Spirulina major PCC 6313: one gene and its partner. The protein of the gene in region 1 binds, or shares a complex with, the protein of each later gene. Links are inferred from orthologs where the notes say so. Each region holds a gene or a part of one and is shown on either strand. Other genes may lie near its edges. The genes, in order: SPI6313_RS03515 and nuoH.

Region 1 (3,268 bases):
GCCCCGACACCTTCATCCGCATCGGCGCGATCGAAGCCGCCCCCACCGAACAGAGCGCCGATCAACTCCTCCTCAACCTCGCCACCCTGCCCACGGATCAACTCCGCGCCGGCATTCAAAGCCTCCAAGTGGTCTATCGCCAAGCCAAGGCCGACAATGGCAAACCCGCCCCCCGCGTCGAATCCAACACCACCCCTTTCGTCCTCCGTCCCACGGTGCAACACCTGGAGGTGGGGCAACTCACCGGCACAGCCCGGCGAGGGCGTAACGGCACGGTCACCGTGGAGAGCAATCTCCCGATGCTCCCTGAGCAGCGGGTGACCCTCTCGCTCCATGAGTGGTCTACGAATGATCCGGCGACCTACCTTTTTGAAGCCTCGGCCCGAGATGCGATCGCTACCGTTGTGGACATTCCGATCAAAAACGTCAAACCGGGGGACTATCTCGTCCGTCTCCATGTCGATGGGGCCGAGAGTTGCCTAGAGGTGGATCAAGATCCGGAGAGCGACACCTATGGCTGGTATGTCGGCCCCCGCTTACTGATGGTTTAAGCAAAGCTTAGGAGTGGATTGACTAATTCTTTCTGATGCTTCAGATTTAACGCAATTTCTTATCAACCTGATTACAAGGAATGATGATGGCGAGTTACTTGATCAAAGTTGCCGGTTTAGGATTTATTCATAAAAATTGGAAGACGGAAGAACCCCGCTTCTGCGCCGCCCAAGCCACCGCGAAAACCTGGACAACACGCAAAGCCGCCATTGGCTTCGGTTCTGAGCAGCTTACCCCCCGTCTCAAAATAGGCTGGGAACTCTGGGAACTCGACGATGAGACCCTAGAACCGGTCATTTTGCCCCGGTCTCTGTTTGAAAGCCAGCGCGGCTAGGATGCGACCCAGACCGCGCCCCGTTCTGCCAGTTATGATCTTTAGATCAACCCGACGATCGGCATGAAGTTCTATAATTAGGCCTTGTTAAGCGCAGCATTATAGGGAAATCCAAGTGTTTCACCTCAGTGGTTACGAATATTTTTTAGGCTTTCTCCTGATCGCCAGTTCCGTTCCGATCTTGTCGCTGATTGCGTCGAAAATCTTGCGCCCTCGTACCGGCGGGCCAGAGCGGCGCACCACCTACGAATCGGGAATGGAGCCTATCGGCGGAGCATGGATTCAATTCAACATCCGGTACTATATGTTCGCCCTTGTGTTTGTGGTCTTCGATGTTGAAACCGTGTTTCTCTACCCGTGGGCCGTCGCCTTTAGTCAATTGGGTTTGCTAGCCTTTATAGAAGCCCTCATCTTCATCGCAATTTTGGTTGTTGCCTTGGTGTATGCATGGCGTAAAGGAGCGTTAGAGTGGTCATGAATTTAGAATCAATCGAACAGCAAAACGTTGAAAAAATCTTAAATCCGGTGGCCCGCACCGGGGTTACCCAAGACTTATCGGAAAATATCGTCCTCACCACCGTAGATGACCTCTACAACTGGGCGAAACTATCCAGCCTCTGGCCCTTACTCTACGGGACGGCTTGTTGTTTTATCGAGTTTGCCGCGATGATCGGCTCTCGGTTTGACTTTGACCGTTTTGGTCTGGTGCCGCGTTCGAGTCCCCGGCAGGCGGATCTTTTGATTACCGCCGGCACGATTACGATGAAAATGGCCCCGGCCTTGGTGCGGCTCTACGAAGAAATGCCCGAACCGAAGTATGTGATCGCTATGGGAGCCTGCACGATTACCGGCGGAATGTTCAGTGTGGATTCGCCCAGTGCGGTGCGGGGTGTGGATAAGTTGATTCCGGTGGATGTTTATATTCCCGGTTGTCCGCCGCGCCCGGAAGCGATTATGGATGCGATCGTAAAGCTGCGCAAAAAGGTGGCCAATGAGTCGATCCAAGAGCGGGCCACGGTGCTAGAGCAGCAGCATGAATATTACTGCACGACCCACAACATGAAGGTGACGGAGCCGATTTTGACTGGGGAATATTTGCGATCGCCCGATCGCCAAGCCCCTACCAAAGAACTCACCGAAGCCTACGGGCTGCCCATTGCCCCCACCCGTCAAGATGTGAAAGAAGAGGTTGATCGTGGCTGAAGACAACACTCCCAACAACGCCCCGGAAGAAGAATCCACCGCCCTTGTGGCCGGCCCGGCATCATCATGGCTCACCGAGAATGGCTTTGACCATGGTTTGCTCGAACCGGATCACCTCGGCATTGAGATGATCCAAGTGGAGGCGAAGGTGCTCCTGCCCATCTGCACCGCGCTTCGAGCTTACGGGTTCAACTATTTGCAATGTCAAGGGGGTTATGATCTAGGCCCCGGTAAAGAACTCGTCAGTTTTTACCATTTGGTGAAAGTCAGTGACGATGCCGAAAGTACCGAAGAAATTCGGGTTAAGGTGTTCGTGCCCCGCGACAATCCCCATGTGCCTTCGGTTTACTGGATTTGGAAGGCGGCGGACTGGCAAGAGCGGGAAACCTACGATATGTACGGTATTGTCTACGATGGCCATCCCAATTTGAAACGGTTATTGATGCCGGAAGATTGGATCGGTTGGCCCCTGCGCAAGGACTATATTTCTCCCGATTTTTACGAATTACAGGATGCCCATTAAGGGCGATCGCTCACCCCGTCCGGGTGCTTGGGTTTAAGATCATCCTGAACAGAAAAGAGTGAGTGTGACACACTCACTCTTTGGCATGAAGGGGAGATTTTTGCTTTAACCTCCCTTGCCGGCGTTGCGGTGAAAAGTCAGATTGTTTCTCTGGGTGCTGGGCATGGGTTAAATGCCCACATCAATGGGGAAGCGGCGCATTAGATCGACGGCGCGGCGGGCATTTTGGCGGATAGTGTCGGAGAGGCCGGGGACGTGGGGAATTTGGGACAGAAAGTCTACGGTACGCCGTAACATTCGCACCAAATCACCCTCATCAAAACTGCAATTGTCGCCCAGGGTTTCCCAGGTCACACCGAGGGCCCATTGTTCCATCACGCCGATGATATTAAGGGTTTCGTCTTCGAGCCAGACGGGAAGGGCGACTTTGTAGCGGTGCTGCACTTTGATCAACTCTTTACGGAGGGGGAGCAAGTTGGCCAGGGCCACGAGCACTGATTCCGGGGGGGCGTAGTTTGTCCAGCTATCGGGGCGGGGGGGTTCGCTGATCAGGCTATAGACAGCGGCGGCGAGTTCCGGGGGGCCGAGGGGATCGAGGTAGCCGGACATCAGGGCGAGGCCGAGCCAGAGTTCGTTATCGCCGCGAATGGCGGCGG
Region 2 (3,212 bases), 2.2 Mb from region 1 along the record:
AACGGCTGACACCGCCATTTTGCCGCGCTCTTGGACTGTGGAAATTGACGCCGCCCTCGATATTGCCCAAGCTGATTGGGAGCAATGGGCCCAAGCCGGCCTCGCCCTCTGTTCGCCCAACCTTGCCCCCGTCATCAAACAACACGGTCACCTCCAAAGCTCCACCCCCCCCAAGGTCTACCAACAACTGGCAGAACTGGTCAACGGCAAGCGCACCCTACGGGATATTGCCATCTTGCTCAAACGTGATGTAGTTAGCATCACAAAATCCCTCCTGCCCTACATTCGGAAACACTACATCGGTCTCGTCGAAGTTAACGACATCCCTGGACCCGCCCCCCAGGCCGCACCCGATCCCGCCCTCCCACCCCGCACCGAGACCCGGCCCGACAAAGCATCTGTCCCCTCCAAAGGCCGGGTAATCTGCATTGATGACAGCCCCCAAATCGGTCATGCTCTCCAAGACTTACTCCAAAATGCAGGCTATGAGGTGATCTGGATTCAAGAAGCGGTGCAGGCCCTGCCGACGCTGTTGCAGAAGAAGCCGGATTTTGTGTTACTCGATCTCATGATGCCCATTGCCAACGGTTATGAAATTTGTAGCCAAATTCGCCGGGTGGGTCAGTTTAAAGACTTGCCGGTGGTGATTTTGACCAGCAATGATGGTTTAGTGGATCGGGTGCGGGCCAAGGTGGTGGGGGCGACGGACTTTTTGAGTAAGCCGATTAATGGCCCGAAGGTCTTGGGGATTTTAACGAAACATGGTCTTGGTTAACCGGTTGCCGAACAACTGGGATCGATTAGCCAAACTCATGGTTGATATTTGCGATCGCCCTCACTTCACGTCAGACCAGGCAACGTCCCACGATATACTGAATAATCAGTAATCACGGCAGGAATTATCCCTGCGTCTAACGCTGTTAACGGCTGAAATCCATGAATTCAGGAATCGATCTGCAAGGAAGCTTTATCCAGACTCTGACCGAATTCGGACTCCCTCAGGATGTCGCCCGTGCCCTTTGGATACCCCTTCCAATGGTGCTCGTGGTCATCGGAGCCGTCGTCGGAGTCCTTGTCACCGTTTGGCTAGAGCGCAAAGTCTCAGCAGCGGCACAACAACGGATTGGCCCCGAATTTGCCGGCCCCCTCGGTGTCCTACAACCCGTTGCGGATGGCCTTAAACTCGTCTTCAAAGAAGATGTCACCCCCAACAAGTCCGACCCGTGGCTCTTTACCCTCGGTCCCATCTTGGTGGTGATTCCCGTCATCCTCTCCTATCTCATCGTCCCTTTCGGACAAAACCTCTTGATCACCGACCTCAATGTCGGGATCTTCCTGTGGATCGCCCTCTCTAGCATTGCCCCCATCGGCCTGCTGATGTCCGGGTACTCCTCCAACAATAAATACTCACTCCTCGGTGGACTCCGCGCCGCTGCCCAGTCGATCAGCTACGAAATTCCCCTGGCCTTGGCGGTGTTAGCGGTCGTCATGATGTCCAACAGCCTCAGCACCATCGACATCGTCGAACAGCAATCCGGCTACGGCATCTTGGGCTGGAATATCTGGCGGCAACCGGTGGGATTCCTGATTTTCTGGATTGCAGCCTTAGCCGAATGCGAACGGCTTCCCTTTGACCTTCCCGAAGCCGAAGAAGAACTCGTCGCTGGGTATCAAACCGAATACTCTGGGATGCGATTTGCGCTCTTCTATGTGGGGTCTTACATTAACCTCGTGTTGTCTGCTCTAATCGTCGCCATCCTCTACCTCGGCGGCTGGGAATTTCCCGTTCCCCTCGATCAACTCGCCGGTTGGCTCGGAGTCAGCGAAACCACCCCCTGGTTACAAATGCTGACGGCATCCTTGGGGATCATCATGACCATCCTCAAAGCCTACGTGTTGGTCTTCCTGGCGGTCCTGTTACGCTGGACGCTCCCCCGTGTGCGCATTGACCAACTGTTAAACCTTGGCTGGAAGTTCTTACTCCCGGTTGCGTTGGTTAATCTTTTGCTCACCGCTGGTCTCAAGCTGGTGTTTCCGGTGGCCTTTGGTGGCTAATGTTCGTTTACCTACCCTGAAACCTCATGTTTAACTTTCTCAAACAAGTCGGGGACTACGCCAAAGAGACGGTTCAAGCTGCAAAGTTCATTGGTCAGGGTCTTTCCGTTACCTTTGACCATATGCAGCGGCGACCGGTTACGGTGCAATATCCCTACGAAAAACTCATCCCCTCCGAACGGTATCGGGGTCGGATTCACTATGAGTTTGATAAGTGCATTTCCTGCGAAGTCTGTGTGCGGGTTTGCCCGATTAATTTACCGATCGTGGATTGGGAATTTGATAAAGAAACGAAGAAGAAAAAGCTCAATCACTACAGTATTGATTTTGGGGTCTGTATCTTCTGCGGGAACTGTGTGGAATACTGTCCGACGAATTGCCTCTCGATGACGGAGGAGTATGAGTTGGCAACTTACGATCGCCACGAACTCAACTACGACAGCGTCGCCCTCGGACGCTTGCCCTACAAGGTGACGCAAGATCCGATGGTGACCCCGATTCGAGAGTTTGCCTATCTGCCGAAGGGCGTGGTGGATGGCCATGATTTGCCGGCTGGTGCGCAGCGAGCGGGTCAACGGCCTGAAGCGATCGCTGCCCAGCCTAGCCCTGATGACACGGACAAAAGCGATTAAGCCCTGCCCTCGATATCCCGTCTCTGTGGGCGGTGTCGTCTGCGATGCCCCCACCCCCATCGACCCCCTCTAGGAGATAATTTCGCGTGAATTTAGCAGAAGATGTTCAACTGATTTCCTTTGCCCTCTTAGGCATTTTGATGATTGCTGCCGCCTTGGGTGTTGTCCTCCTTGACCAAATTGTCTACTCCGCCTTCTTGCTGGGTGGTGTTTTTCTCTGTATTTCAGGCCTTTACGTGTTGCTCAATGCTGACTTCGTGGCGGCTGCGCAGATTCTGGTCTATGTGGGCGCGGTGAATGTGCTGATTCTGTTTGCCATCATGTTGGTGAATAAGCAGGAAGCCTTCAAACCCGTGGGGAATCGATGGCTGCGACAGGGGGCAACGGCGTTGGTCTGCGTGGGGCTGTTTGCGCTCCTGAGTACGATGGTGTTGGCAACACCGTGGGTGGTGGATACCACTGTGGTGCTGACTAGCACTGTGGTGCAAATCGGCAAGCATTTCTTTAGTGATTACCTACTGCCCT

The links.
Region 2: the proteins of SPI6313_RS03515 (region 1) and nuoH are in contact, whole or in part, in a crystal structure (PDB 6Y11), measured with the Thermus thermophilus proteins. The link is inferred for Spirulina major PCC 6313 from one-to-one orthologs. Residues at the interface, in WP_096411117.1 of Thermus thermophilus: Arg16, Glu17, Gly18, Leu24, Leu27, Val28, Trp30, Gly31, Arg32, Asn34, Ser35, Trp37, Thr54, Asp55, Ala56, Asp59, Ala61, Arg62, Phe63, Gly64, Glu66, Val67, Phe68, Arg69, Ala70, Ser71, Arg73, Gln74, Ala75, Asp76; in WP_096411122.1 of Thermus thermophilus: Arg36, Val44, Arg45, Met46, Gly47, Pro48, Asn49, Arg50, Val51, Leu57, Gln58, Ala61, Asp62, Ile64, Lys65, Ile67, Phe68, Lys69, Glu70, Ile72, Val74, Glu223, Ala224, Glu225, His233, Thr234, Glu235, Tyr236, Ser237, Trp241.

What each region holds. Positions count from the first base shown.
Region 1 is NZ_KV878783.1:773,602-776,869, forward strand. What follows is about bases 277-3,224. They hold SPI6313_RS03515 (NADH dehydrogenase subunit K), read left to right. Parts: upstream 277-1,360; coding sequence 1,361-2,089; downstream 2,090-3,224. Other genes in these bases: SPI6313_RS03500 (Pvc16 family protein), read left to right, coding at 277-551; SPI6313_RS03505 (hypothetical protein), read left to right, coding at 632-886; ndhC (photosynthetic/respiratory NAD(P)H-quinone oxidoreductase subunit C), read left to right, coding at 1,002-1,364; SPI6313_RS03520 (NAD(P)H-quinone oxidoreductase subunit J), read left to right, coding at 2,082-2,612; SPI6313_RS03525 (DEAD/DEAH box helicase), read right to left, coding at 2,781-3,224. Also shown: more of SPI6313_RS03500, read left to right, coding at 1-276; more of SPI6313_RS03525, read right to left, coding at 3,225-3,268. UniProt on the Escherichia coli protein: NDH-1 shuttles electrons from NADH, via FMN and iron-sulfur (Fe-S) centers, to quinones in the respiratory chain. The immediate electron acceptor for the enzyme in this species is ubiquinone.
Region 2 is NZ_KV878783.1:2,990,761-2,993,972, reverse strand. What follows is about bases 104-2,995. They hold nuoH (NADH-quinone oxidoreductase subunit NuoH), read left to right. Parts: upstream 104-936; coding sequence 937-2,055; downstream 2,056-2,995. Other genes in these bases: SPI6313_RS13140 (NADH-quinone oxidoreductase subunit J), read left to right, coding at 2,774-2,995; ndhI (NAD(P)H-quinone oxidoreductase subunit I), read left to right, coding at 2,082-2,687; SPI6313_RS13155 (response regulator), read left to right, coding at 104-775. Outside these bases: more of SPI6313_RS13155, read left to right, coding at 1-103; more of SPI6313_RS13140, read left to right, coding at 2,996-3,212. UniProt on the Escherichia coli protein: NDH-1 shuttles electrons from NADH, via FMN and iron-sulfur (Fe-S) centers, to quinones in the respiratory chain. The immediate electron acceptor for the enzyme in this species is believed to be ubiquinone.